Regions from separate parts of the Bacillus sp. z50 genome, predicted to be linked through region 1. Evidence: riboswitches for the same ligand, from Rfam matches in the RefSeq annotation. Region 1 holds a riboswitch; each other region holds the start of a gene.
The links. Region 1 has a riboswitch for cobalamin ahead of AC4G3N_RS01120 (ribonucleoside-diphosphate reductase subunit alpha). Riboswitches for the same ligand answer to the same signal wherever they lie in the genome.

Region 1 (7,721 bases):
TCAAACATTTTCCAAATTATAATAGGTCTACCATATATACTATGAAAGACCAATACCATTTATAATAAGCCAACTGACACATTAATTAAAGACCAAAAGTATCTATTTAAGGCTGGCTGCTACAAGTATAATATGAGTTAAATTTCCTAAATTAATATAGTTTTAAAAAAATATAACATACCTCTTTAGATGTTAGTTATCATTTTGCGGGAGAGTGTATTTTACATGGTGAAGAAATTGAAAAGAGAACAAGCTGATCTTTCTTGACAATATCGAGGAATGTTTCTGTATGGATTTCTGCCAATAAATTAAAATCAATCACTAAGCTACTATAACATATCTGTAAAAATTGATGTTTCAGATAAATATGCTAACTTTAATTTTACGAAAATTAGAAACAGCAATCTTTCTTTTGGACAAATTTTATCTGAAAGAAGTGCTGGCTCATAAGCAGAAAACAAACTATAAGAAAGCCCGACTTTTATTCAATAACACATTTACTTATACAGGTTCCGCAATAAGGATAATTCGATGATGTGTTACATCAAAGTACCCATCCGCCTGAATAATCTGGTGGATTATATATCATACATCCAATTAATGATCCAACTCAAAACTCGGTACTTTCCAGGGAATGGCTTTTAGATATAAAAGTACCAACATCATAAAACGTTGGATTGGATAGGCTTCTTGACTATAAACAACAGTCATATCATTCTTCCGGACTTCTTTCAGTGCTATTTCATCGTATTTTCCCCTTTAACAGATGATTTTATAAATCATTCTGTCAAAATGGGAGACCGCGGCATAGATTTCTCCGTTATTATTGTTCATATTCCAAATTTCGCATAATTATCCACCATCAATATCCATATTATATATATTTTATCATAATATAGAAAATAATTCGTGAACTTTTCCCGAGATTAAAAGTCACTCATTTTGTATATCCTATACTTGATGTCCTCATAAGGGACATCAGAACGTATCCTACTGATGGGGTGATAAGCAATGAGTTATCGGAATCATTTAGATCCACACTCTTCTCTTTTTCACCATAACTGGACAAGGCGGAAGCGCTCAAAATCACAGGTTAATGGACATACTGCAATGTCCCAGACCAATATCATTTTGAGGAGCAATGCGAAAGCTCACCGCTGGTAAGGATGCCTTCAAGAAAAAAGACGCCGTAATTGGCGTCTTTTTTTCATTTACAGTTCATCAAATCCATTAGTATCTGTTGTTTTTGTATATTGTCTTGATTTCTGCTCAAAGAAATCCGTCTTACCTAAATCCACTTCCTGATACGCAACAATCCACCTTAAGGGATTTTTGTTCGGAACCTCTGGAAACGGAGATCTTCCATACCCCAACTGATTGCAACGCTTATTAGCCATAAACTGGATATATTGTTCGAGCTCAGCCATCGTAATTCCCTCGATTTTATTTCCTATAACTTTATGACCCCATTCAATCTCAAGCTCTGCTGCAGTTCTGAAGGTTTCAATCGCAAAATTTTTCAATTCTTCTGTATTTGTTTCGGGATGTTCAGTCAATATTACTTTAAAAATCTTCTCAAACAGCCCAACATGGATCTGTTCGTCTCGATTTATATAATTAATCATCGTCGAAGTTGCCACCATCTTTTGATTTCTGGCCAAATTATAAAAGAAAGCAAAGCCTGAGTAAAAGAAGAGCCCTTCCAGGATTACATCATAGATAATCGATTTAAGTAGATTTTCGATTGTTGGGTTTTCTGTGAAATCCCGATAGCCATCTGTAATAAAATCATTTCGTTTACGCAAAATCTCTTCAGTTCTCCAATATTCAAAAACTTCATCTTGCTTGCTTTTCTGGACAATACTTGACAATACATAGGAGTAGGAATGGTTATGAATGACTTCTTGCTGCGCCAGCATAATCATCAATGCATTCAGAGATGAATCGGTCAGATAGTCGGCGACTTTACTGGCATAGTCAGACTGGATACTATCAAGCAATGCCAACAAGCCTATAATTTTTAGAAAGGATTCTTGTTCAATTTCTGAAAGATTTGGAAATTGTTTCGCATCATTCACCATATTAATTTCAAAAGGCGTCCAAAAATTAGATAGCATTACTTTATATTTAGGATATGCCCATGGATAGCGCACATCATCCCAATTTAAAATATTTGAATTTCTGCCATTAATAATACCCGTTGAACTATTCGGTGCTTCCCGATCGACTAATTTACGTTTTTCCACTATTGTTTTTGTATCCATTATATTTCCCCCATCCTTATTGGCAGCTTTCGCATTCTTCTATAACAGCGCTTGAAGTAGAACGTACATAGTATGTTGTTTTTAATCCGGTCTCCCATGCAAGCAGATGCAAGTCTAATAAATCACGTGCTTTAATATCATTACGGACATACAAATTAAACGAGATTCCTTGGTCGATATGTTTTTGACGACGTGCATTTTGGAGAATGCTCCATTTTTGGTCAATTAAATAAACGGATTTATAATACCACATTGTCTCCAGATTCAAGTCAGGTGCAGTCACTGGAATACGGTAATTCTTCTTCTCTTCGGAATATTCCCTTCTGAAAATTGGATCAATTCCGGATGTAGAACCGGCAATAATCGCAGTTGAAGAATTTGGTGCTACGGCCATAAGATAGCCATTTCGAATTCCGGATGTATGCACTCTATTTTTCAATTGACTCCAAGCATCTGAATCATAGCCTCTTTGGTCAAAATAAGATCCGGTCTCCCAATCAGATCCTTCAAAAAATGGGTAAGCACCTTTTTCACCAGCTAAATCCACACTTGATTTAATCGTTAAATAAGCGATTTTTTCGTATAATCGGTCACAGTATTCAACGGCTTTCTCTGATTCCCAGGCAATGCCCTCAAGCGCTAATAAATGATGCCAGCCAAATGTCCCAAGTCCTATAGCACGATAATTTTTATTCGTTATATTTGCCTGAATGACCGGGATATTATTTAAATCAATGACATTATCAAGCATTCTCACCTGTATCTTAATTAAGCGTCCAAGGACATCTTCCTTTACAGCTTTGGCAAGGGAGATAGACGAAAGATTACATACAACAAAGTCACCCGGTGTTTTTTCAATAATAATTTTCCCATCCTCGGTTCTTTGTTCAATAACTTTGGTAGCACTTTGATTTTGCATAATTTCCGTACATAAATTACTGCAATATATCATTCCTTTATGGCGATTAGCATTAGAGCGGTTGACCGTATCCCGATAAAACATATAAGGTGTTCCTGTTTCAAGCTGAGAAATCATGATCGCCTTAAACACTTCAATGGCAGGTATTTCTTTTTTGGAAAGCTGCGGATGATTGATACATTCAGTATATTTTTGTCTGAATTGGCCATCCCCTGCTTCTTCATCAAAATAATCTTCAAGAGAATATCCCATTACTTTTCTTACTTCATGCGGATCAAATAAATACCAGGTACCCCGCTCCTTGACCATTTCCATAAATAAATCCGGAATGCAAACACCAGTAAATAAATCATGCGTTCGAAAACGTTCATCCCCATTATTTAAACGCGCTTCGAGGAAGGCAAATATATCCTTATGCCAAACATCCAGATAAACTGCAATGGCACCCTGTCTTTGGCCCAGTTGGTCCACACTGACGGCGGTATTATTTAATTGCTTCATCCATGGTATAACTCCTGAGGAAACACCCTTAAATCCTTTAATATCACTGCCTCGCGCTCTAATTTTCCCTAAATAAACACCTATTCCTCCGCCATTTTTAGATAGATTGGCAATATCGGTGTTTGAATCATAGATACCTTGCAAACTATCATCAACAGTATCGATAAAACAACTGGATAATTGGCCATAGCTTTTCCCAGCATTAGCAAGCGTAGGAGTTGCCACCGTCATATATAGATTGGATAAGGCCCAATATGCTTCTCTTATTAATTTGATTCGCTGTTCTTTAGGCTCATTCATCATTAATGTCATGGCAATAATCATAAACCGTTCCTGAGGAAGTTCATATAAGCTTCCATGATGAGATTTGGCTAAATAGCGATCTGCCAGCGTCCGAATGCCAATATACGTAAACAACTGATCTTTTGATGAATCGATGACTGCTTCGAGTTCATTGATTTCGTCTTCCGTATATTCATTTAACAATGCTGGATTATAAATCCCCATATCAGTCAATAGTTCAACAAGCTGATGAAAGCTCCCATATTTGTGTGTTAAATCATATCCCCGGCTTTTTGAAGCTTTATCATATAACTGGTCTAAATAAATAGTTGCCGCCACAAATGTCCAATCAGGCTCATCAGCAGAGATACGCTCTACGGCGCTTAGTACCAGTAAATTCACCAACTCTTTCTTGCTATAGTCAGACTTATACTCAAGTGCTGTCTTGATTTTTTCTAAGTATTCCTCTGCTGAATAAATAGATGTATAGGAACTAACACATTCCTTTATGTATGTTTCTATGCTTTTTAAATTTATGACTTCCAGACTTGCATAGTTTGATTCGTAAGATACTGCCATACTAATTTCCCCCTTATTGTTTGCCGATAAATCGATTAAAAACGTCTGTTCCCTCCACGCAAAAAATCCCATTGCCTAAAAATAAGCAATGGGAAAAGAAATAATAACAAGATTGAACTGTTCAATATTGCTATTTCATCCGTTCCACCCTCATTGCTCCCGATAAAGGCAAACCAGTGAAAAAGGCAGGTCTCCTGACTCATGCTTCGCTTTACTCTAAGTCCTTCCCATAGATTTCTCTACAGTGGTTTACTTATTTCATCAGCATTTACAGTTGCGGGTACAGTTCCGGATTTTAACCGGATTCCCTATTAAGTCGTAATACGACACCTTAAACACGTTAAAATCAATATATAGTATTTTAATTTAAAAACAATAACAACATATAGAATTATAAATCTTATATGTGAAAATAGCAACTAAAATTCCGACAATTTATTTAGGCAATTGCTGGAGAAATTGATTGATAAATGCTTCGGATTCCAATCGAATTCCAATGTATGGCGGATGAACACGTTTATTGGCTTCAAGAGGAACCCCCAACCACAATACTTTTTGGTCAAAGATGACAAATGTGAAGCTTGGCCCATTCTGAAGATGGATATCCGGATCCAAATAGGAATGGGAATCTGGAGAATACATCATCAGTCTTGTTCTTGAGTTCCTCGTCTTCACTCTTTGAACAAAATCCGATGATAACACACTGGAATTTGGCAAGGAAAGGATAATGGAAGATTGGGCTTTTTTTAAATCCTGATAGAACCCTTCCAAATTTCTTGCATAAATCCATTGTAATTTTGGATGATGGTTGGCAATCCATTTGCCTATTTGATCCATATTGACCATTTGATTCCGTTTCATTTGATATTGAACGAGCTGATGAAGAGTTTTTGTATGCGAAACTTTTGATTCTATAAACTCCACATCGCTGACATGAATCAGTTTCCCTTTTGTTCTGGTAATTGCAACATTTAACAGCCGTTCACTTTCCCTGCCCGTTAAAAGCATCCCTGCCCGATTTTGCGGATAACTATCTACACTATCAAATACCATTACTTCCCGTTCACTTCCCTGGAAACGATGGACAGTGGCAGCCAATATATCATGCAGGCCGTTCTCTTCCTCATATAGATCTTTAATTAATGTTTCCATCAATTGTGCCTGCGCACGATAAGGGGTTGCATAACCGATTGATTTACTCCCATTGCTGTAGGCTTCATGAATAACCTGAAAGGATAACAATAGATTCATCAAATTCATTCTAGAACCAGAGGAAGTGCCCGTAAAGCAGTGTTCCCCTGTGAAGCTCGTATTTAACAGTACGGAAGCACGATCTACAAAAGGTGTCTTTGAAACGATATCTTTTTTATTTATATGAACACTTGGATGATCGCCAACCAGTGAATTATAAACATATTGGTTCGTAAAAGCGGAGATATCCGGATGCATTCTCCTCTGTTCCTTTAATAAAAACAAATGAGTATGAAGTTTTCCCCCACGTGCAATATCAGCAACACCGGCACGATGGAAGATGTCCTCCTTCAGCCAGCGGTCTACAAGCTCTCCCCTCGAAACCGCAATAGGAGGTAATTGCTTAAAATCCCCACAAATAATACAACGCTTGGCAAGTGCGCCGGCAAAGGCAATTTGCGGGATAAAGGCCATACTGGCTTCATCAATGATAACTAGATCATACTCTTGTTCAAAAATACTCGGGTCCATTGCTGCTTTCGCCAAGGTAGTCCCAACAATGAAGGCATTTTTGACTAAATGAATTTCTTTTTGCCTTATTTTCTCTAAGATTCTGCCCAGTTTTTTTTCAAGGTCAAGAAGCTGCTCCGAGTCACGTACGCTAAAAGACAGAGACAGATCTTTTTTTAGCAGTTTCTTTTCTTCATTAATCGAATCCCTTTCCTTCACTAAATGTCCATCATGACTTTCCAATAATTTAGCCGGCAATATATCCCCATGCATCAGAAGACCCTCACCAGTTTGAGAGCCGTAACGTAAAATATCTCCTTCATGAAAACGATCCGCTCGTTTAACAAATGCCGTAATTTCGGCAAGCAGGACATCCACAGCCTGATTACTGTGAGAGAGAACTAATATACGTTTCTTTTTAAAATATTTATTGGCTGCCGTTCGTGCTAAAGTATACGTTTTTCCTGTACCAGGCGGTCCCCAAACATATGTGACCGGGTTATATTTTGATCTGGCATATAATTCGCGTACCGCGCTTTTACTTGTTTTGTCCGTTCGTTTATCAGGCATGGAAGGCTCCATGATCCGTTTAACCCGACTTCTTTTCCGCTTACTTTTCCTGATATCATCCAGTCTTTCAATCAGCTGATCTAAAAGTTCCCATGGGTCATGATAAATCGTAGCCTCTTCAATCAATTCACCTATTGATTGTTCAAGAGACAGAAGCAAACTATTGCCCTCAGAGGATAGGATTCTGGCATCAAACCGACTCCCGCCCCATTCCAGCTTAGCAATCGTTCCAACAGGTATACGCAAAATACTGGATGACTCAAAATAGTACGTAAAAGAATCACCTGACATAATCTTATTGCCATTCATCAGGTGATAGCGGGTACTTCCATATTTTTTTAAATACTGAATCTCTTCTTCAAGTGCTTCCTGCCATTCTTCAATATACTCTTGTGTTGAATTCATTCTTTGTGCCCCTCAAATCATAAACCTAAATTATCTCTAATTTGATAACTATACCATACAAACTAAAACTAGAATAGTCGATGGCACATACTCACCTAACCGAAACATGCATCCAGACACCGTATTGTTTCTCGTATTAAGGGGTGCACAGTTATGACATTTTGTTTATGATTTTTTTGTAAAGAGTTGCTTAAGTGATTCAAAAAAACCTGTCTTTTTTTCTGTCTCCTCAGTATTAGTTTCTTCCTGTGCCGGTTCTTCTAATGTAATGTTATCGTTATTAATTGCATGATCATAGGCCAATACCAAACCATTAGGTGAATTATAGTCTTTATTGGTCACGATTTTAAATTGAATCCCATGTTCATCTGCTGCTTTAACGAATTTCGATAGATGGGAATAATTAATGTGGCCATTTAAATAAAGCTTAGCGCCCTTATTTTTTTTCAATAGGTCAATAAATCCATGTGGGATTTGTTTTTGAAAAACCTGAGCCTGTG
Region 2 (7,721 bases), on a different contig from region 1:
AATTAAACTTTTTGCCGTAGCAACCATGCGCTCAGCTTCTGATTTTGTAACCGTACTGCCTGAAGTGGTACCAGTTGAAGTAGTTGATTTGCTTACAACCAATACTTGTCCAACATAAATGGTGTCGCTTTTTAAATTATTCCAAGATTTTAAGTTTGCAACAGTTGTATTATAGGTATTTGCAATTTTCCATAAAGAATCACCGGATTTTACTGTATATTTCTTTGTAGAAGTGCTTGCAGTCGTATTTTCACCAATATTAAGTGTTTGACCTATGTAAATAGTATCAGACGTTAGGTTGTTTTCCTTTTTGATTGCAGACACAGTAGTATTATATTTAACTGCTAATTTCCATAAAGAATCACCTTTAGAAACTGTGACGGTAGCAGCAGAAGCAGCACCAGCAAAAATAGAAGACGCCAGGACAGCGGTAGCAGTAATAGATAAAACTTTATTCTTCATGTTGACCCCCACTAAACTTAGTAAAATTTTAAAGTACTAGCCTAGTGTAGTAGATTCGACAAAAAATTACTAGGTATGTTTCCTAAATGTAACAAAACAGAAAGTTTATTGTAATAAAAGTGAGTTTTCTGTGTTTTGGATAAGTTTACTTAATTGTAAAATTTTTATATTCAGTAGCGACCTGAGTGTTAACCTCTACATGGTTTATTCGACTATATTTTGGGCCTATTCTAATTTTGCCAAGAAAATGATCCAATGCTTCTTCTGTTCCTTGTGCAACAATTTCTACATCACCATTTACTAAATTACGCACCCACCCATGTATATCATAATCTTTTGCTGTAAGCAGAGTAAAATAGCGAAATCCTACACCTTGAACAATCCCAGAGACAATTATGTGATATTGCTTCATTATTTATCCTCCTATTCTGATATATAGATAGAATCCCAATATCTTTAATCCCAAGCATCTCAAATATTTAGAATTTACATGAGTGTACAAGACTAGGTGCTTCAGCACTACTTGTTTTAAGAATTCATATTTCTATATTTTAATGGTACTTATTTTTTATTTAACTATCAACAATAGGATGACGTACTAACCAAAGCTCTAATGGAATTCCTTATATGGTAGAATATAGTAAATAAAATTTATAGGGAGTAGGAGAGTGTCGTGTTGAAATACATATATTTAGTTCGACATTGTGAGGCTACCGGACAGGGTTCTGAATGTGATTTAACAGAAAAAGGGAAAATACAGGCGAGGGAACTAGCTGATTTTTTTAACTCTATTTCAATAGAGCGTATAGTCTGCAGTCCATATAAAAGGGCAATTGAGTCTTCTGAAGCAATTGCTGAAGAAAAGAATATACAGCTCGAATATGATGATCGTTTAAAGGAACGGATCTTATCTGGACATGATTTACCTGATTGGAAAAATAGATTATACCAATCGTTTTTGGAACGTGATGTTAAATTAGCCGGAGGAGAATCCAGCAATGAGGCTGCTAAAAGAGGTTTTACTGTAATAAAGGAGGCATTGGATAGCGAGAATCTCAATATATTAATCGTAACACATGGTAACTTACTGACTTTAATCCTAAATCATCTGGATGAATCCTTTGGTTACGAAACTTGGTTGGGTCTGACTAATCCGGATGTGTATTGTTTAAAGATAGATGAGGATCAAAGCAATATCACAAGGGTGTGGAAGTAAGTCACTGATGACATCTCCGTTTTTGATTAGCAAGGTGAATAGGAGAGAATAAAATTTAGATTTCATGTCTTAGCATACATATTAATGGTTACTTTCCATGACTCGTTTAAATTTGTCGGAGGTTTATAAAATGAAAAAAAGAATCATTTTAACAGGTGGGGGATCAACTGGGCATGTTGCTGTCAATTTGGCGCTCATTCCCTATTTGATTGAAAGGGATTGGGAGATTTACTATATAGGATCTAAAGAGGGAATTGAAGTCTCTTTGATAAAGGAGTTTGATCGTGTCACTTATTTTCCAATATCCACAGGTAAACTTCGCAGATATATGGATATAAAAAATGTAAAAGACCCTTTTAATATTTTGAAAGGCTTTATGCAATCAAGAAAGATTATTAAGCGATTACAGCCGTCCATAATCTTTTCAAAAGGTGGCTTTGTTTCCGTTCCTGTCATTCTTGCTGCGGCGAGTAGAAAAGTACCGATCATTTCGCATGAGTCAGACATTACACCAGGGTTGGCCAATAAGCTATCATTGCCTTTTGTTCAAAAAATTTGTTATACCTTTCCGGAGGCTAAAAATCATATTCCTGCAGAAAAGTCTTTTTTCTTAGGGCCCATCGTAAGAGATGAACTGCGTCAGGGTGACCCATCGATTGGAATGAAAATATGCCAATTTAATACAAGGAAACCTGGATTATTGATCATGGGAGGCAGTCAGGGTTCTGAAGCAGTGAATAAGGCTGTGCGTAAGGACTTGGATCGATTGCTCAAAACCTTTAATGTCATTCATTTATGCGGAAAAGGAAAGGTAGATTCCACCCTACATCGTGATGGATATGCTCAGTTTGAATATATTAACCAAGGCTTGGCAGATATATTGGCTATGACAGCTGTGGCTGTTTCAAGGGCCGGTTCAAATTCTATTTTTGAATTTTTAAGTTTAAAAATTCCAATGGTCTTAATCCCGTTATCAAGGAAAGCCAGCAGAGGCGATCAAATCATGAATGCTGAATCATTTAAAAAGCAGGGTTTTGCCTATGTTATTGAAGAGGATGAGCTTTCGTTAAACACGTTAGCTGATAAGGTAGAAACTATATTTAAAAACAAACAGATGATTATCGATAAAATGAACAATTTTGAGGAAGAAGATGGACTGGAACGCTTGTATGAATTGATTGATACCTATAAAATTTAATGTTGAAATGATAAGTATTATTCTATATACGAAAAAAGCATTAAAACAGAACACTAAACAGGATTTGTAGCCAAAAAGTAGGAGTGTCGGAGCAATGAATCTTAAATGTTATACCCAATATGATGGACTTGGGTTAGCGAAGCTTGTAAAGGAAAAACAAGTATCCGCAATAGAATTAATAGAGGACGCATTTGAACAAATAAATGAACTAAATCCTAAAACAAATGCAGTTGTTCGAACTAGATTCGAAAAGGCAATGATGGAAACTGGAAAGTCTGAATCTATATACGGACCTTTTGCAGGAGTACCTATCTTATTAAAAGACTTATCACAATCTATTAAAGGCGAACCGATTACAGCGGGTTCAAAATTACATGTAAATCGGATTGCTAAACGGGATTCTAATTTTGTGAAAAAAATTCGTGAGGCAGGATTTGTCATTATTGGACAGACGAGTTCTCCGGAGTTTGGTCTGAAAAATATTACTGAGCCAGCTGTATATGGAGCGACACGTAATCCATGGAACCTGCAGCATTCATCGGGTGGATCAAGCGGCGGAGCATCAGCCAGTATAACTTCAGGTATGGTCCCAATTAGCGGTGCCAGTGATGGCGGCGGCTCTATTCGTATACCGGCATCATTCACTGGATTAGTAGGCTTGAAGCCAACAAGGGGAAGGACACCCGTTGGTCCAGGTGTGGGCCGCCAATGGCATGGAGCTGCGGTAGATTTTGCCTTAACCAAAACGGTTCGTGATAGTGCAGCTATGCTGGATGCCTTGCAAATCATTCAGCCGGATACTGCCTTTCAGGTACCTTTATATAATGGGAGCTATTTGAAGGAGCTTTCGAATCCATTGAAAGAAAGGTTTAAAATTGCTTTTTCCACAAAGTCTCCGGTGGGAACACCCGTTAGTGAAGAAGCTGTAGAAGCGGTACATAAGACAGTCAAATGGCTGGAACAGGCAGGGTTCACCGTTGAAGAATGTGATAATGGGGTAGATGGAATCCGCCTTATGGAAAATTACTATATTATGAATAGCGGAGAAATGGCAGCAGATATACTGTCCATTGAGGAAGCCATTGGACGGCCGATTACCGTTAATGATATAGAGATAGTCACATGGGTACTCAGAACTGCCGGGCAGAATGTATCAGCTGTTCAATTTACACGCAGTTTAGCTGAATGGGATACGGCAGCTGCACAAATGGCCAGGTTCAATGAGGATTATGATTTGTATTTGACGCCGGCAACAGCTTTCTCAGCTCCAAAGGTGGGCGAATTGACGCATACGGATGAACAGAGCTTGCAGTTATTGAAAGTAAATGAACTAAAACCCTCTGAACAGTTAGCAATGGTCTATGAAATGTTTAAACCAAGTTTAACGTATACGCCTTTTACACAGTTGGCGAACATCATCGGACAGCCTGCGATTAGCTTGCCTGTTCATATGACAGATTCTGGCTTACCCCTTGGAGTGCAATTGATGGCTCCAAAGGGAAGGGAAGATTGGCTTCTTAAAATAGGAGCGTTGTTAGAGCAATCCGATATATGGGTTGGACAGAAAGGGAATCCATATATTGGATGGTGATAAAAGTGATAGATCGACTAGAAGATGCGTGTAATTCAGTTGGTCAATTAGAACAGTCATTTCACTTGTTTAAATTTATGTGAATTCCTATATATCAAAAATATCTTCCGTTTACATTTTCAACATGATATATTAATAGTACGAAAATTTAAAACAATCATAAGTGCTCACTTTTGTGAGGTAAAAGGGAATCCAGTGTAAATCTGGAACAGCCCCCGCTACTGTAAGAGCTGATGAAATCACGTGACCACCTTTAAAAGAGGGAAGGTGTGAGAGTAAAGTGAAGCTCAGAGTCAGGAAACCTGCTTATGAATGTGTATTGCTTACTTTTCGGTGGGAAAAGGGATGGCGAACGTAGAGATGATTGTGTCTTTGCGCTGATTTTGACAGCGTTTTTTTGTCTGTGCATGAATCAAGCCTGTTTTCCTTAATCGGGAAGACAGGCTTTTTTATGTTTAATATTTCAGCGTAAATTCGCTAAATATAAATAAATTTTGAAAAAGGGAGAATAGTGAGATGAAAAAGATTGCAAGCTTATCACTTTTGGTGTTCTTATCCGTTTTTGCATTGTTTGCATGCGGAAATGATGAGACAGTAAACAACCAGGAAAAAGAAACAAACCAGGAAACAAGTGAGTATCCGAAAACCTTAACAGACGGTCGTGGGGAAGAGGTGACCCTTAAAGAAAAACCTTCAAGGATTGTTTCGACCACATTGGCTATTGATGAATATTTATTGCCTTTGGTTGATGAGGAGCGGATTGCCGCGGTAACGAAAATGTCTACAGACTCAGGGATTTCGAATGTAGCAGATCTAACAGATGGAATTGATACAAAAATTGAATCAGTCACATCTGAATTGGTGCTGTCACTTCAGCCTGATTTAGTGCTGATTCCTTCCTATGTAGATCCTGAGGTTCTTAAACAAATTGATGCTGCAGACATCACCACCTACCAACTTAAAGATGATTCCTCTATATCAGGTGTATTGGATGGTCTAATGGAGGTTGGTACCATTGTTGGCGAGGAAGATAAAGCAGAAGAAATCATAGCTGATGTCAAAAAGAGGATGTCAGATTTACAAACGAAAGCAAAAGCACAAACAGATAAAAAACGAGTGGTTTACTGGACACAGCAAAATTCTTCAGTTACTGAGAATACTACAATAGGAGAAATCATCACCTTAGCAGGCGGGATAAATGCCATTACAGAAGCGGGCATTACCGGTGAAGAGTATCCTGATTATCCAAATCTTTCAAAGGAAAAATTAGTTGAGATAAATCCAGATGTGATTATTACAAGCGATTGGCAGTATGACGGTTCAAAAGCAACATTCGTCGAGGAATGGCAAAAGGATCCGGCACTTAAAAATCTTAAAGCCTTTAAGAATAATGAAGTGCATGTGATAGATAGCGCAAATTTAACAACGGCTTCCCATTTTGTGATTGAGGGAGCAGAAGATATTTATCAAGTTTTATATGGAGAATAATATGGTTTGTAAACAGTCTAAACAGGTTCTTATTTTTGGAATCCTGATTTGTTCCTTGCTCGTATCGTTACTTTTAGCAACCATGTATGGCGGGGTCATCGTTCCATTTACGGAAACTGTGAAAGTATTACTCTCACTGCTTCCATTTATAGAGTTTGACTATAACCCAATGTATGAAACAATCCTTGTGCAGATTCGCCTGGGGCGGGTTGTTGTGGCTGGATTAGTCGGGGCAGCCTTGGCAATATCGGGAGTCGTGATGCAAAGTGTGTTTCGCAACCCGATGGCTGACCCCGGCATAATTGGTGTTTCATCAGGTGGAGCATTCGGAGGTGTACTGGCCATCTATTTTGGTTTGGCCGCGATCCATTCTCTTTTCGTCCCATTAATGGGCTTTATCCTGGCTGCATTGACTTTGTTTGCAATTTATATGATTGCGACCAATCAAGGAAGGACCTCAGTACTGACATTGCTGCTGACGGGTATTGCGATTAGTTCTTTTTTATCAGCCTGTACCTCTCTGCTAATCTCTTTTTCGAATGCAGGAGTGATGCAGCAGATTGTCCAATGGATGATGGGGAACTTAAACGGGCGTGATTGGAGTCATGTACAAATATTAACTGTTCCTGTTTTATTTTCGATTTGTGTCTTTTTGTACCATGCCAACGACTTAGATATCTTTCTGCTGGGTGAAGAGCAGGCCCAGAATATGGGGATTTCCGTTCAGCGCACCCGTAATCTATTGTTAATTACTGCTTCATTAGTAACTGGAATGAGTGTCTCATTAACGGGAGCCATCGGTTTTGTTGGTCTGATTGTCCCTCATATGATCCGTATGATCATTGGGCCCTCGCATCGAAATTTACTACTGGCTAGTGTCTTAGGGGGAGCGAGTTTCTTGATTCTTGCTGACTTAATATCCCGTTTGGCCATTAGGCCTGCTGAGATTCAAATCGGTATTATTACAGCTTTTTTTGGCGCTCCGTTTTTCCTTTATTTAATTTTAAAAAATAAAAAGAAGGGGGAAATCTGAGATGACAGCTATTTTGAATGCGGAGAAACTCAGCTTTAGCCGTGGCAAACAGGTGATTTTAAAAGCAATGGATATCTCTTTGGAAACTAACCAATTTACCTGCTTGATTGGTCCGAACGGTACCGGAAAATCTACTTTACTGCGCTTAATGGCAGGATTGCTAAAGCCACCTGCAGGGTCAATAGCCTTTAAGAATCATGCTCTCTCTGAGATGACTACTCTTGAAGTGGCCAAAGCAATCACCTATATGCCACAAAGCACGGTCCTTGACTATGAATTTACAGTGAGTCAGGTAGTACTTATGGGAAGGCATCCGCATCGGAAGAAATGGCAATTCTCACAAAAAGATGATAATCAATTGGCAGAGAAAGCGATGAAACAAACAGGAATTTATCATTTAAGAGACCGTTATATCACATCCCTTTCAGGAGGAGAACGTCAGCTTGTTTTCTTAGCTAAAGCCATCACTCAGAATTCTGAGGTTATTTTGTTGGATGAGCCAACTTCAGATCTGGATATTTATCATCAGGTCCAAATTGCCGAGGTCATCCGGGAGCTTGTAAAAGAGGGAAAGGCTGTCTTCGCGGCCATCCATGATATTAATTTAGCCACTCGCTATTGTGATCGACTCATACTTATGGGAAATGGAGAACTCGTTGCAGCAGGGGAACCCGAACAAGTCATTACGGATCTTAACTTGATGCGTATTTTTAAAACTCATACGTATACATAC
Region 3 (7,721 bases), on a different contig from region 1:
CAATGTGGAGCGTTAATAAATGGGAAGTATTAAATGCTATCGATGCTGAATTGAAGCGTCGCAATAGCTATCAAGGTAAATTTTATGTACCAAGTAAGGATGCTGTCATAAATGAAGCTTGATCGTATCCTCCCCTTCGCAAGACTATTGCTTGAAAAAGCAGTTAAACCTGGTGATATAGCCATTGATTGTACGATGGGAAATGGGCATGACACCGTATTTTTAGCAAATTTAACTGGTCCGGATGGACATGTATACAGCTTCGACATTCAGGAATCTGCCTTGCAAAAAACGGAAGAGAGACTGATGACAAATGAGCTTCAGAAGCGGGTGACACTGATTCATGCAGGTCATGAGCGTTTACAGGAATTTGTCCCAACTGGTAAACCTGTTACAGGTGCCATCTTTAATTTAGGCTATTTACCTGGTGGCGATAAAGAAATTATTACAACCGCTCCTACTACGATTCAGGCTGTAACGTCATTACTTGAAATTATGGAGCCTGAAGGTATCATAGTTCTTGTCATCTATCACGGTCATCCCGGCGGAGACATTGAACGTGACGAATTAATCAAATTCGTTACAGAGCTTCCACAGGATAAGGCCCATGTGCTGGAATACCGATTTATGAATCAAAAAAACAATCCACCATTTATTATCGCTATCGAAAAACGTTAAAAAAGTGTGAGCTTATGGAAGCTCACACTTTTTATATAATCATTTATAGTTCTCAGGGGTAAAAAAGATTTGCGGTGTTCCCGTAATAGGATGAGGGCGACTTACCAAATCTACCTCGTATACAGATGAAAGCAATGTTTCATCATAAAGTAAATCTATTCCACCCTCCGCCACCTTCCTTCCATCCTTAAGCAAAGCACATCTATCTGCATATAAAGCTGCCATGTTTAAATCATGGAGGATGGCGACAATCGTCAGCCCATTTTGAAGCTGGAGCCTCTTTAATAAATTTAACAATTCGATTGTATGCTTTACATCCAGATGATTTGTAGGTTCATCGAGAAACAGGAGCTTTGGCTGCTGGGCCAAAGCCTTTGCTAAAAGGACACGTTGCTTTTCCCCTCCGCTTAATGACGAAAAGTATGTATACTTAAATTTCAGCGTGTTTGTCTGAGCAAGACACTCATCAACAATTGCGTAATCCTCACTACGGTAATGATTAAAAAATCCCTTCTCCTGATAAGGATACCTGCCTAATAGTACGATTTCTTCCACCGTAAAATCTATACCCACCATATGTTCCTGACTTAACACGGCAGCAATTTTAGCCAATTCTCCGGTTTTATAGGATGAGGTCCTTTTCCCATTAATGATTGAAGTCCCTTCTTTATATTCCATTTTTCCCAATATACTTTTAATCAATGTCGTCTTACCGCTTCCATTTGGACCAAGAAGAGCAAAAAATTCTCCGCTCTCAACCTTAATAGAAAAGTCCTGAAGCACTTGCTTATTTTTATGATAGCCTGCACTGAGGCTCTCTACGGTTAACATGTCAAATTCCTTCTTTTTATGCGTTCTTTAATCAGTAAGATTGTAAATACAGGTGCACCGATTAAGGCAGTAATGACACCGATTGGTAATTCCTGCGGGTTGATAATCGTACGTGCAATCAAGTCAGCCAATACGAGATATCCACCTCCAATAATCATGGATAATGGCAGTAAGTGGCGATGATCAGCACCAGCAAGAAGGCGAACAAGATGTGGAATAACCAGTCCAACAAAGCCAATAGCTCCTGATACGGCAACTGCTGCACCCGTTAATAGTCCAGCCCCGATAATAATGATTATTTTCTTTCGTTTCACATCGATACCATTATATTGAGCGGATTGATCTCCAAGAGCCATCCCATTTAGTTCACGATAATGATATAAAATTATGGAAGCTCCTATAATAAAAAAGGGAATCAATATACTGACGTGTCCCCAATTTTTCATAGCCACACTGCCCATCAGCCAGTTTAATACCTCCCTCATTTGATCTCCTGAGGATAGCGCAATGATAAGTGAGACCACAGCGCCAATGAATGAATTCATAATTATACCGGCTAAAATAATGGTCTCATTTGCATAGGTAACACTAGCTGCCTTTGTAATACCAAATACAATAAACAAGGTTATAAAACTAAACACGATTGCAACAAGCGGCAATGTGAACTGACCAAAAAGAGCAAATTCGATATTAAAGAATAGAACAATCACTGCCCCAACCGATGCACCGGAAGAAATTCCAATAGTATATGGATCAGCGAGTGGATTTTGCAAAAGCCCCTGAAAGGCAGCACCGGCAAGTGCCAGTGAGGCACCCACAAATAAAGCGATTAATACCCGGGGTAATCGTATATTCCAAATAATCATTTCTATATTTTTTGGACCGGTATAGAAGGATTCCTGGCCGGTCACGTTCTTCAAGAGAATCCCAAGAATATCTTTAAATGACATGTCCACGCTGCCTATAAACAGGCCGAGCAACGCAGCGAGCAGCAAAAACAGGATACTCCCAAAATAAATACCGGTTGTTCTATTTTTATTATTCATAACTTATACTTCAATTCCTCTTTACTCCTGGCGGCGAACCTCGGATTATTCATGCACTTTAAAACAAGATTATAAGCTACAACACATAAAAAATCCTTAGCTCAGGATGGTATTGAGCTAAGGATTCACTTTTTCACGCCTGTGAATACAATAAGCCTACTTTTCCCTCCGAAAAATAAGTACTAAAACTCTAAAAGCAGGTTTCCTGGCTTTTACTAAATCAGACTTGTGATTTAGTAAGTACAGTAGCGGGGGCTGCAACGGATTTGAACCGTTTTCCCTTTTACCCTCGTGTACCGAGGCACTTTTAAAGTGATTTATTAGATTTTATTCTTATTCTAATAGATTAATTGACTAATGGCAAATCCACTATTATTTCAACAGTTCTTTGGCAATTAATCTGAAGGAGTTTTCTTTAGCCTCGTATGAATGGGTGATTGTCACAAGCATAATTTCATCTGTAAAGAAGCGTTCACTCAGCTCTCTAATTTTTTCTCCAATCATTTTAGGAGAACCGATAATCATCTTGCTTCTGTTGTAATCAATCCGAGCTTTCTCAAACTGCGATAATGACATTTCATGAATTTCTTTTGGGTGAGGTGTTCCCTCTCTTATAATTCCCTGTGAAAGAAACAGCATCGATAAATCCAATGAACCAGCCAGATATTCTGCCTCTTCGTCCGATTCCGCACAAACTGTAAATACAGTAACCATACCTGATGGATTCTGTACTAACTCTGTAGGTCGAAATGTTTCATGGTAATGCTTCATATTTTCTTCAGCATATTCACTGTTAATAAACAAAGCAAAATTATAGGGTATACCCTTATGAGCTGCAAGAGCTGCGCTAGATGAACTAGATCCAAGCATCCACAATTCCGGCGGAGATGTAATGGTAGGTGTCGCCGATAACCCATATAGAGGATGCAATTCCGGTATTTGATCATAGAGATACCAGGATAACTCATCTACCTGGTCAGGAAAACGATGCAGTTCCTGTACTCTCCCCTCCTGCAACGCTCGCGTTGCTCTTGGCATCCCTCCAGGAGCCCTGCCGATTCCCAAATCTATTCTTCCTGGAGCTAAACCAGATAATACTCTGAAGTTTTCAGCTACTTTATAAGCACTGTAGTGAGGCAGCATAACACCGCCTGTTCCAACTCTTATTTTATCTGTTTGAGCAGCAATCCATGTTGCCAATATCTCAGGCGAAGATCCTGCCAAGCCTTGACTATCATGATGCTCGCTGACCCAAAATCTTGAGTATCCCCACTCCTCAGCCAATTTTGCCAGTTTGACCGTATTAGCAAGTGCCTGCTCTGAAGGCTCTCCAACAGAGCGCGGTGACTGGTCTAGAATACTTAATTTCACCATTCTGCTCCATCCCCTTAGTATTGAATGCTAGACTCGCCTATTCTTTTTCATTCTCTTAAACGCATGATACAGCTTACTATTCCAATAAAAGAAATACGCTGAACGGCCACCCAGGCTTAACATTTTTTTAGTATATTGCTTAACCGACAACTGGTCTTTCACCTTGGAATCGGCTAGATAAATACCCAATAATCCCTGGTTAATCATGCTGTGGAACTTGCTGTCCGGTATTTTTGTGACATCTAAATTCGCTTTTTCAACAAAATAACAAAGTCTATCAATCAGTTGCTCTTCCGTTTCGTAATAAAAACAGAAATTTAAATCGTCGCCTTGGCGATCCTCCTCCTGATCAATAAAATAGTCCAACATAATATGCAATCCTTGCACATAAGGAAAATAAGATTCATATATGTCTTTCCCCAAATGTTCAGTAAAATTATCACGCACTGCATATGAAACTAAACAAAAGATGCCCAGAGTAGATCCTGCACAAGCACTGAATTCATACCATGACAAACCTTCTGGAAGCTGCTGTTTATTTTCATTGAACCAGGTTTCTAATCTATGTACCCGTTCTTCCCACGTAACATGCTTATGTATTTGTAAATCACAATAAAAGGTGCAAAGCTTTTTCAAAAAAGGCTCGATATGTTGATAATGCACCATATTTGAAAGAACAGATTGACAGGTTTTTACTAACTCGACTAAATACCCGCCATCTTCCTGCTCCTCTCTGAGTTCATAATAATTTCTCGTCAGGGCCTCCGGATTAAGAGCATCCTTCATAGATTGATGCAATAGCGTAAAATCATTAGGATCAAGTGAGGTACTGCGGTCACATAGATTATCAAGATAATCACTGATTGTTTGATACGCAACAATAAATCGAATGACATCATCTTTTTTTTCACCTGCTGCGAGAGCTAATATAGAACCACCCTCGCAATGAAAAGTTTTGTGGGCAATACTGGATAAGGCCTGTGTACGCAGCTCTTCATTAGGGATTTTTTCTGCCTTTGCCTGCCAACTCGCGAGTTCCCGATGAACAACTGGAAATACATTTCTGTATACATTCTTTACTAAGCTGATATCACTAGTGGGTAATTTCATTTGTGTCCCATCTCCTAACCCCTTAAACGATATACCCTATATTGCGCAATCTCGCTTCAATAAAGCTCTTTGCATATAGAAATACATCTTCTCTCTCTGGCTCATTAAATATTTCATGATACAGCTTAGGCCATTCTTTATAATGCTTTTCGGATGCCGGAAAGTAGTTAAACCATTCTCTAACCATAGCCTTGTCCACTATTTTGTCGTCCCCTGCCTGCATAACAAGAACAGGAATATCCGGGAAATCCTCATCAAAATCAAAGGCATCCTTCATAGCTGAAATTAATTCACGATACCATCTGACTGATACACTTGTGATGTAGAGTGAATCGTTCAAATCAAATTCAATAACTTCTGGATTTCTCGTTGCCATTTCAACCGTTAATCCTGAAGGTTTTTTATATGTAGGATAAACAAGATTTAAAACCTTTGACATGGATTCAAGTAATTTTGGAGGATGAATTAATGTTCCAAAGCATGGTGAAGATAGGATAATACCCGCTAAATTATATTCTTTAAGTTGAAGCATGTTAATGATGATGAGTCCTCCCATGCTATGACCCAGCATGAATACAGGCAAACCAAATGTATAAGCCTCGTTCACCCATGAATCAACCTCATCAATATAATCCTCAAATGAATCAATATGCCCTCGATTTGCACGTGAAGTCATTCCCTGACCTGGCAAATCTCCAATAATTACGTGATACCCTTCTGATAGCCATCTTTCAATTAACCATTTATATCTGCCTGAATGCTCCATGGCGCCGTGAACAATCACGATTACACCATAGGCTTTCCCCTCAGCTTCCCACTTTTTCATAGATGAACTCCTCCTGTATGATGTTTAGCTTTATTTTATTTACACTGTACCGCTTTATATGTACACTTTTATTAACTATCTATTTTACAGTAGAAAACGGAGGTTTTGTAATGAAATTATATCAATATATAGATAAAATTCCTTCCATCGATCAAACTGCTTATTTAGCGGATCATGTAGTTATCAGTGGTGATGTCACAATCGGTGAAAATTCAAGTGTTTGGTTTAACACAGTCATTAGAGGTGATGTCGCTCCTGTGATTATCGGTAAAAATGTTAATATTCAAGATAACTCAGTCCTCCATCAAAGTCCCAACAACCCATTAGTCCTGGAAGATAATGTAACGATAGGCCATCAAGTCATTCTCCATAGTTGCCATGTGAAGAAAAATGCTTTGATTGGGATGGGCTCCATTATTCTTGACGGAGCTGAAATAGGAGAAGGTGCCTTCATCGGTGCAGGCAGTTTAGTATCTCAAGGTAAAAAAATCCCACCAAACACACTCGCTTTCGGCAGACCTGCTAAAGTAATTCGTGAATTAACAGATGATGATCGTAAAGACATGGAAAGAATAAATAAGGAATACGCAGAAAAAGCACGCTATTATTCAAGTATACAACCTTTAAAAGAGAATAACTAATTATCATTCCTCATTAGGGTATACTCTTTATTGTATACCCATTCCCTTTATTATTTAGCTATAAATGATACACCTTTTTAAAATCAATTTCAGGAGTAGGATTATGAATACTTTCATTTTGATTTTCATGTTATTTAGTATCATTTCAATCATTTTGGTCCTATGGCGTCAATATCAGCCACTATCTATTTTGATTGTTATCTCTTTGATAGGCACTTTCCTGTATACAGGCTGGAAGGTCTATAACTCAAATTACTCCTTTGCTCATCAAATTAATAATATGATTGATAAGTCAGTAAGCTTAACAACTTCTATTACCAAAGATAATCGACCTGCAAAACCTCCTGCCAAAGATAAAGTACTTCTTGATGTGCCGATCGTTAAACAGCAGCCCGAGCTCCCAAGAGGGTGTGAAGTAACCAGCCTGGCTATGCTTCTTCAATATTCCGGATTGGATGCTGATAAATTAAAACTTGCCCAGCAAATAAAAAAAAATCCAGCTAAAATAAAAAAAATAAATGGTGAAATCCATTACGGTGATCCTAATGATGGATTTATTGGAGATATGTATTCAACTAATAAACCTGGCCTCGGAGTGTATCATAAGCCTATAAAAAAACTTGCTGAGCATTATATGCCTGGCAAAATAATCGATTTTACCAATGGAGATTTCAACCAAATCAAAAAGTATCTCTCAACCAATCGGCCCGTCTGGGTTATCATAAATACAGCCTATGAAAAACTGGATCCATCCTATTTCCATACTTGGAAAACACCAAATGGGAAAATATCGATTACTTATAAGGAGCATTCTGTCGTAGTGACGGGATATGATCAGCATTATATTTATTTTAACGATCCCTTAACAGGAATTAAAAATAAAAAAGCACCCTCCGCTGATTTTGAAAAAGCGTGGGTGCAAATGGGAAAACAGGCTATAACCTATAAAGATTAATGGATTGGGTCACTTATCATATCCTTTTCAGCTAATGCCTGGAAAGGATATTTTTCTTCGACATATACAGAGTACCATATCATAAATACCAATACAGTCCATAGTTTACGGCTATTATCCGCTTTACCTGTAACATGATTATTGAACAGATTCATAATGACTTGCTTATCCAGCAAATGATCTGTTTGGCTTTCTTTTATTATTGTAATCGCCCATTCATACATTTCATTTTTTAACCAATGACGGATAGGGACTGGAAA
Region 4 (7,721 bases), on a different contig from region 1:
ACTTTGTCGGTGGGATTTACTTTATTTACTTATTACTAAGGGAAAGTAGGAAAGCAGGATGATTGATATTAAAGGGCTTTCTAAAAGCTTTGGGAAAAAATCTGTTATTGAAAATGTAACATTGCAAATCCAACCAAGAGCTATCACTTCTTTTATTGGTCCAAATGGCGCTGGTAAATCAACGTTATTATCAATGGTGAGCCGTCTCTTAGATGCTGATACAGGTGAAGTATTTTTAGATCAAACTGACGTTAAGAAAATGAAATCAGATGCTTTTGCAAAGCGGGTGGCTATTTTAAGGCAGACCAATCACTTGAATATTCGTTTAACCGTACGCGAGCTTGTTTCTTTTGGACGCTATCCATATTCAAAAGGGCGGCTGAATGCAGATGATGAACGAATTGTAGACCAAGCACTGGAGTATTTAAATTTAACAGATATGCAGGATAAGCTGTTGGATGAGTTATCAGGCGGTCAAAAACAACGTGCCTTTATTTCAATGGTTATTGCACAAGATACGGATTATATTTTATTAGATGAGCCATTAAACAATCTGGATATGAAACACTCTGTGCAAATTATGAAAATACTGCGCAAGCTGGTAGATGAGTTAGGGAAAACGGTTGTAATTGTCTTGCATGATATCAACTTTGCTTCTGTATACTCTGATCGCATAGTGGCGTTAAAGGATGGGCGTCTGATAAAGGACGGTCCAGCGCATGAGATTATTAACTCAGAATCCTTGCGTGATGTATATGACATGCATATTCCTGTACAAGAGCAAGATGGATGTCGTATATGTGTATACTTTAATTCACATTAGATTCTAAAATAGATTCTGGCCTTATATTTTTGGAACAATTGACAGCAGCAAAATCTTGTTCAAGTTAAGGGTCGTATACTTAAGTTTTCGCGAAGACTCCAAAATAGCTGTTATTTTGGAGTCTTTTTTTATAGTATTTCTTTTGCTGAGCACATTTCTAACTGATATTTAACTTTTCAAGGAGAGAATATCTCGAGAATGATACGAAATCATCCATGTCTAATTCTCGTTAGGTCAGATAGGAAAAATAAAATTATTTATCAAACACTTCAAAAGAGTTGACATATTTTGTGATTCTCATTTAGAATGATAATGTCGATTGAAAATGATAATCGTTTTCAATTACCAACAGCGTATTTTAGGAGGAGAACAAAGGATGAAGAAATGGAAAACTTTAACTGCTTTGGCAGCGTTAACATTAATGTTGACAGCTTGTAACTCAGGTGACGAGTCAACAACAGGGGAGTCTTCTGAGACAAAACCAACAGAAGAAAAAGAAACTGTCGAAAGTTCTAAATTTCCAATGACAGTATCTTCCTTAACAGAATCACGTGAAGATGAAGAAAAGGGTACGACAACTACATTTGAAGAAGTAAAATTAGATAAAATGCCAGAACGCATTATTGCTCTGGATTATGGCTTTTTAGATACACTTGATGCATTAGGTGTTGAAGGAATCGTAGGCGTAGCTGCTGGTGGCGGTAAAGGAAATATGCCAGCGCATTTAAAAGAAAAATATGTTGCTGAGGGTGTTGCCGATGTTGGTACACTAAAGCAAATCGATTTTGAAGCAGTAGCAGCTGCTGAGCCGGATGTTATTTTCATCTCTGGTCGTCAAACACCATTTTATGAACAATTAAAAGAAATCACACCTAACGTTATTTTCATTGGTTCTGACAATGATAATTACATAGAGGCTGTATATGAAACAGTTGATTTAGCAGCTCAAATCTTTGATAAAGAAGAAAAAGGCAAAGAATTGAAAGCTTCATTACAAGAAAAAGTTGATGCAGTAAAAGAAAAAGCTGCTGGTTATGAAAATGCATTGGTAGCGATGTACAATGACAAGAAAATCTCCGGTTTCGACAATGGTGAAGATTCACGTTTCGCATATGTATATAATGACTTTGGCTTCAAGCCAGCAACAACTGATATCGAAGCATCTTCCCACGGTTCTGATTTCTCTTATGAGTCAATCCTTTCTGTTGATCCAGAAGTATTGTTAATTATCGACCGTACTGCTTCTGATGTAGAAACAATTAAAAAAGATATTGAAAATGATATTATCAAAAAAACCAGTGCTTACAAAGAAGGCAAAATTGTCTACTTAGACGGTGTTAACTGGTACTTCTCAAGTAACGGTGTAACGACTGAAGCAGAAAAATTAGATGAAATCTTAAATGAATTAAAATAATCTTCATAACAAGGAGCATGTCTCAAGTGGGGCATGCTCCTTTAATAAGGGGCGATTATGTATGTTTGTTCAAATCCGTAAGTGGATAGTGACAGAGGGAAATTCAGACAAGATATTGGAACGCTTCAAAAAGAAGCCAGATCAAGGTCCGTCGTTAATTGAGCAGCGTGAAGGCTTTATAAGTCGGGAGTTATTAGTGAAAAAAACAACGCGTGGGGAAGAAGAAGTTGTCATGATTATCCGCTGGGAATCAGAGGAAGCATGGAAAGCATGGGAAAAGAGCCCTGAGCATATCGCTGGCCATAAAGCGAAAATCAAGGAGCACGGAGGTAAGCCCCCAAAGCCAGAATACGTAATCAATATGGAACATGGCAATTACCTTGTAGTCGAATAATAAAAAACAAAACGCCCCTACCTGAAAGGGCGTTTGTTTTATAATGTAAACCTTATTTCAGGTTAGAAAAGAAGCGTTACAGAATAATGGACAGCATTTGCGATTTGAACTGATAGGAGTATTTATCATTTTTAAAATTCAAAAGTTGGTGTGGACTCATCCATTATTTTAAAGGTGTATCCCTTATGTTTCAGACGGCGAATGATTTCCGGAAGCCCATCCACGATTGTTGTATTGCCGTTAAAATCATGCAGGAGGATATAGAGATTTTCTTTTTCACCTACCCCTTGCATAATTAATTTAAGTAATTTTTTTTCTGGAATTGGAGGATTTAATCCATCGTTAGCATCGCAGTTCCAATCATAATATTTATATCCTCTTTTTATTACCTCAGTCTTTAATTGATCCATTAAATCAGTCCCGGCATATTGTTTTGCGACATAGTTATTGGAGCCGCCGGGGAATCGTAGGATTTTCGGGCTTACGCCTACTTCCCTTTCCAAAAATTCTTCCAGTTGAGTAATGTCTTTAAAAAAAGTATCCTTGGATCGATAGATTTTGGAATAATTATGAGAATAGGAATGCAGTCCAAGAGCGTGTCCATTTTTTACGATATCTTTATATAAATACATATGTCCCGGGCTGGCTGTTCCCGTTACAAAAAAGGTTGCCTTAACATCCTGAACTTTGAGGATATCGAGGATTTCCTGTGTGATGTTTGAGGGACCATCATCAAAACTGAGGTAGGCTGTCTTTGCAAATGTTTCAGATGGAATAAGAAGCTGGATAATGAGCAATGTGAGAACAGATAGAGTACGCATAATAAACTCCTATGGATTAAGTGATTTTAATATAGTTTTTGATTCTTGTTAAAAAATATTCCTAAACGGAGTTGAATAATTGGGTAAAATGTTTAATAAAGAGATTGAACATGTATAATAGACATAAGCATTTTAGAAAGGTTGATAAAGATGATCGAGATACAAAGTTATACAGTTGAGAAACTGGAAGACCCGTTTGGTATCCTTTCTGGAGAAAGGTTCGAATATGTACTGGAGATTTCCGTTCCCGAGGAAGATGAACTATATACCGATAAGGGTCTTCTGTTGCGTGTTATATATGTAATGGATGAAAATCAGGACCAAATTTCAAAATATGAGTTTATAGAAAGTGAAACACAAAGTATTTTGGATTTTGAGCTTGAGGAAGATGAATTATCGATGGTTTTACAATTTTGCAGGGAACATACTGATGTTGAATATGAAGAAGAATGAAGATAGCTGATTATATAAAAAATATAAATATTGAATAGTGTAAGAGTGCCTTATTTATTAGGATAATAGGGAAACCGGTGCAAATCCGGTGCAGCCCCCGCTACTGTATACGCGGATGAAATGATTTGTAAACCACCGGCTCTTTGTTTAGAGCATGGGAAGGTAAATCAGAGTAAATTGATGCGTCAGCCAGGAGACCTGCTCTTTCTTTTGTATGTACTATTTTTCGGAGGGAAAAGTAGGCGTCCAATCCTGTTATTTTAATGTGGATTTTCGCCTTAGCTTTTTTCGAGCTAAGGCTTTTTTATTATGTTGGAAAGGGGAATAACTATGCTAAAAAAGCAAAACTATTTATTTTTATTTATGCTAATGCTTACGCTATCTATGTTAATGTTTGGGTGTTCGTCAACTGAAGATGACTCAAACCAGAAGAAAGAGGTTTCTGAATCAACGTCCACAGCCTTTCCTGTTGAGGTAAGGGATGGATCCGGAGAAAGCATCAAGATTGAGGAAAAGCCGGACACGATCGTATCCTTGCTGCCAAGCAATACTGAAACGGCCTATGCACTAGGTCTTGGAGAGAAAATCATTGGTGTATCAGATTATTGTAATTTTCCTACAGAAGCTGCTGACAAACCTAAGGTCGGCGGGTTAGAAATCAATATTGAAAAAGTGTTGGAATTAAATCCGGATCTTTTATTGCTTTCTGCCAGTCATTTTAATAATGCTAAGGATACCATTAAACAATTCCAGACAGCTGGTATTGATGTTATTATCGTACCTGACGCCAATTCGTTTGATGGTGCATATGGAACAATTGAATTGATTGCTAAAGCAACCGGAACATCAGACAAAGCTGATGAAATTATTTCGGATATGAAAAAAGAAGTAGCAGAAATTAAAGAGAAAGCAAGTGCTATAAAAGATAAGAAGAAGGTTTGGATTGAAGTATCTTCCTCACCGGATTTATATACAGCGGCTAACGGAACCTATATAGACGAAATGCTTGATATCATTCAGGCAGAGAATATTGCCGCTGATCAAGAGGGTTGGGTAACAATGAATGAAGAACAAGTCATTGATCGCAATCCTGATGTTATTCTTACTACATATGGCTATTATATTGAAAATCCAGAAGAAAAGGTATATGGAAGAAAAGCTTGGTCCGAGGTACCTGCCGTTCAAAATAAGCAGGTTTATGATGTAGATAATGACACAGTGTCAAGACCGGGACCACGTTTAACAGAAGGCTTGCAATTGATAGCTGAAAAAATCTATCCTGAAATATTTAAATAAACATTTTCATTTAAGAGCCGCCCATTTTACTTTGGGAGGCTCTTTTTTTGTTGAAGAAAATAAATTAAATTTTCTAACAATTTTGTTGAAATTTCCCTTTTGTGTAGGTATGATGATACCAATACGTATTCGTACTCACACATGGGATTGGAATGATAAGAATGTTATATGTAAATGACCTGCCGACCGAAGCAAGAGATAAAATGCTATATGCAGCCCTGCAATTATTCACTACAAGAGGTTACAAGAATACATCAGTTCTGGACATAGTTGAGTATGCACATGTCTCGAAAACAACGTTCTACCAACAATTCGGCAATAAAGAGACTTTGATTGTTGCACTTTGTGAAAGTTTGATTGGAGAAGTTGCAGAAGAGATTAAGCTTGCAGCTTTACGGGAACCACGCATTGGTTATAAAGCATATGCCGGAATTCTTCGCTATTTGGAAATTTGCTTTTCCAATAAGGCTGTTGCCAATTTTATTTTACTCGAATCAGTCGGAGTTTCTTTCGAAGTAGAACTGGTCAGACGAGAAGCACTTAAAAGTTTCGCAGATCTTATCTTTTTTTTTGCTTACCAGGAGTTTCCGGAGAATGTGAATGAACAGGAAGTTAGGATCATCTCTCAGGCAATGGTTGGAGCAATCAATGAGGTCGTCATTCAAAAATTCCGGGAACCAAATCACCAAAAGACAGATGTAGAATATCTTGCTAGATTATTAAACCGATTGGTCATGCGCTCATTTAGCAGTCTCTCAAATTAATAAACTATTGATATGAAGGAGGGAGAAAGTTGGTTTCTTTTTTACCAAGTGAGGAAGAAAAGGCATTTGTTGATGTAGCAAAGGATTTTGCAATTCAAAAGATCCGTCCCTATGCCAGGCAAACGGAAAAAAATCAGGGTGTAAGTGAGGACGTGGTCAGAAAGTTGAGTGACCTTGGATTATTAAATTTGGAACTGCCTGAATCATACGGTGGCCTGGAATTGCCGCTCGTTTCCCAGGTACAGATTGTTGAGGCGCTTGCTTATGGTGACCTTGATACTATTCAGGGGCTTCCAGGAGCCGGGGAGGGAGCATCGTTTATTCGACTAAAAGAGGATCATAACGCATTTTCTTTTTATCAAACTCAGTGTGAAACGGGAATTTGCCCAACAGTCGCCTTTGTTTATCCCAATCAACATAAACTCCAAATTAAAAAAATAGACAATGGATACATCATTGATGGAGAAACGAGTCCGCTGAAAAATGCCAGAAAGGCTGAATATCTATTAATTGCAGGAACTGCTACTAATGGTGAAGCGGTGTTGTTCTGGATAGATCAAGACAATAATCATTCTTGGAGAGTGCTTGACGGTGATTATCGCTTGGGGCTATTGAGTGCCGGCTTTTCGAGAATTCAGCTTAAAGAAGTAAGCGTTTCCAAAAACAATATTTTGGCTAGTGGTGCCGAAGCTGAAACTTGGATGGATCAATCATTGAGCCGTGTACGTACGTTAGAGGCTGCAAAAGAAATTGGTGTTATGGCAGCTGCCCTTGATTACACAGTTGAATATACCTCCCAGAGAAAAGCGTTTGGGGTAGAAATCGCAAAATTCCAGGGTGTTTCTTTTAACCTTGCACAAATGGCTATCCAGACGGGTGCAGCAAGGCATCTTGTTTTATATGCGGCAAAACAAATTGATGAAGGTGAAACTGATGCTGTTTTCCACAGTATCCAGGCACTTAAAAAAGCCCATCAATCGCTTCGATATGTAACAGATTCAGCTGTACAGCTCCTTGGTGGGCATGGATATGTTCAGGACCATCCTGTTGAGAAGTGGATGAGGGACGCTCAGGCACAAGTCGGTTGGTTTGAACAAGAGGGCGATTTAGAAATCAGGGCAGGAAACTGGATCATGTATGGTAAGGAGAGGGGGATGAGTAATGATCACATACGAGTTGACGCCACATCAAAGTCAAGTTAAGGAAGTGGTCCATTGGTTTGCTGAAAATGAAATGCGACCGGTATCCATGATTGCCGATCAATTAAAGAAAGTACCGGATGATTGGCTGGATAAAGTAAATCAACTCGGAATTTCTTTAAGCATGTCTTCTTTTGGAGAGTCCAATGATGATAAAAAGAAAAAAGATTTTAAAAAAGCGAAGGAGCGCCAAGGAAATCGATTGGGAGTCATTGCCTCTGAGGAATTAGGCTGGGGAGATTGCGCGATTGCCTTGACGCTACCCGGGCCAGGGCTTGGAGGTCCGCCTGTTCAGCATAGCGGCACACCGGAACAAAAGGAACGTTTTTTATCCATTTTCTCCAGAGATGAGAAACCGAAGTGGGGAGCATATGCTTTGACTGAACCAGAGGCAGGTTCTGATGTATCCGGTTTACAGACGACAGCTGTTAAAGTGGACGGCGGTTATGTGATAAACGGGCAGAAGATATTTATTACAAATGGCAAAAGAGCTTCCTGGGTTGTTGTATTTGCTACGGTAGACCGCAATTTAGGTAGGGCTGGTCACCGGGCATTTG

Region 2: it holds a riboswitch for cobalamin, as region 1 does, so the genes downstream of both, AC4G3N_RS06510 (ABC transporter substrate-binding protein) here and AC4G3N_RS01120 (ribonucleoside-diphosphate reductase subunit alpha) in region 1, are expected to answer to the same signal.
Region 3: it holds a riboswitch for cobalamin, as region 1 does, so the genes downstream of both, AC4G3N_RS16525 (FecCD family ABC transporter permease) here and AC4G3N_RS01120 (ribonucleoside-diphosphate reductase subunit alpha) in region 1, are expected to answer to the same signal.
Region 4: it holds a riboswitch for cobalamin, as region 1 does, so the genes downstream of both, AC4G3N_RS12345 (ABC transporter substrate-binding protein) here and AC4G3N_RS01120 (ribonucleoside-diphosphate reductase subunit alpha) in region 1, are expected to answer to the same signal.

The regions. Positions count from the first base shown of each region.
Region 1 covers NZ_JBZFQL010000001.1:249,004-256,724, forward strand. The annotation lists gene AC4G3N_RS01110 (YpzG family protein) at 1,012-1,164, shown strand; gene AC4G3N_RS01115 (ribonucleotide-diphosphate reductase subunit beta) at 1,212-2,264, opposite strand; gene AC4G3N_RS01120 (ribonucleoside-diphosphate reductase subunit alpha) at 2,281-4,545, opposite strand; cobalamin riboswitch at 4,713-4,894, opposite strand; gene AC4G3N_RS01125 (DEAD/DEAH box helicase) at 4,981-7,221, opposite strand; gene AC4G3N_RS01130 (YueI family protein) at 7,387-7,721, opposite strand, start outside.
Region 2 covers NZ_JBZFQL010000002.1:137,591-145,311, reverse strand. The annotation lists gene AC4G3N_RS06535 (C40 family peptidase) at 1-462, opposite strand, end outside; gene AC4G3N_RS06530 (acylphosphatase) at 608-874, opposite strand; gene AC4G3N_RS06525 (histidine phosphatase family protein) at 1,136-1,678, shown strand; gene murG (undecaprenyldiphospho-muramoylpentapeptide beta-N-acetylglucosaminyltransferase) at 1,809-2,876, shown strand; gene AC4G3N_RS06515 (amidase) at 2,971-4,467, shown strand; cobalamin riboswitch at 4,612-4,791, shown strand; gene AC4G3N_RS06510 (ABC transporter substrate-binding protein) at 4,984-5,955, shown strand; gene AC4G3N_RS06505 (FecCD family ABC transporter permease) at 5,957-6,988, shown strand; gene AC4G3N_RS06500 (ABC transporter ATP-binding protein) at 6,990-7,721, shown strand, end outside.
Region 3 covers NZ_JBZFQL010000006.1:219,297-227,017, forward strand. The annotation lists gene mnmL (tRNA modification radical SAM protein MnmL/YtqA) at 1-122, shown strand, start outside; gene mnmM (tRNA 5-(aminomethyl)-2-thiouridylate-methyltransferase MnmM) at 112-678, shown strand; gene AC4G3N_RS16520 (ABC transporter ATP-binding protein) at 718-1,509, opposite strand; gene AC4G3N_RS16525 (FecCD family ABC transporter permease) at 1,503-2,555, opposite strand; cobalamin riboswitch at 2,734-2,879, opposite strand; gene AC4G3N_RS16530 (LLM class flavin-dependent oxidoreductase) at 2,928-3,929, opposite strand; gene AC4G3N_RS16535 (tetraprenyl-beta-curcumene synthase family protein) at 3,957-5,039, opposite strand; gene AC4G3N_RS16540 (alpha/beta hydrolase) at 5,062-5,865, opposite strand; gene AC4G3N_RS16545 (gamma carbonic anhydrase) at 5,976-6,506, shown strand; gene AC4G3N_RS16550 (C39 family peptidase) at 6,610-7,461, shown strand; gene asnB (asparagine synthase (glutamine-hydrolyzing)) at 7,458-7,721, opposite strand, start outside.
Region 4 covers NZ_JBZFQL010000003.1:613,665-621,385, forward strand. The annotation lists gene AC4G3N_RS12315 (iron chelate uptake ABC transporter family permease subunit) at 1-62, shown strand, start outside; gene AC4G3N_RS12320 (iron ABC transporter ATP-binding protein) at 59-823, shown strand; gene AC4G3N_RS12325 (siderophore ABC transporter substrate-binding protein) at 1,200-2,237, shown strand; gene AC4G3N_RS12330 (antibiotic biosynthesis monooxygenase family protein) at 2,299-2,631, shown strand; gene AC4G3N_RS12335 (polysaccharide deacetylase family protein) at 2,763-3,452, opposite strand; gene AC4G3N_RS12340 (DUF6509 family protein) at 3,603-3,905, shown strand; cobalamin riboswitch at 3,932-4,125, shown strand; gene AC4G3N_RS12345 (ABC transporter substrate-binding protein) at 4,236-5,201, shown strand; gene AC4G3N_RS12350 (TetR/AcrR family transcriptional regulator) at 5,354-5,965, shown strand; gene AC4G3N_RS12355 (acyl-CoA dehydrogenase family protein) at 5,995-7,167, shown strand; gene AC4G3N_RS12360 (acyl-CoA dehydrogenase family protein) at 7,127-7,721, shown strand, end outside.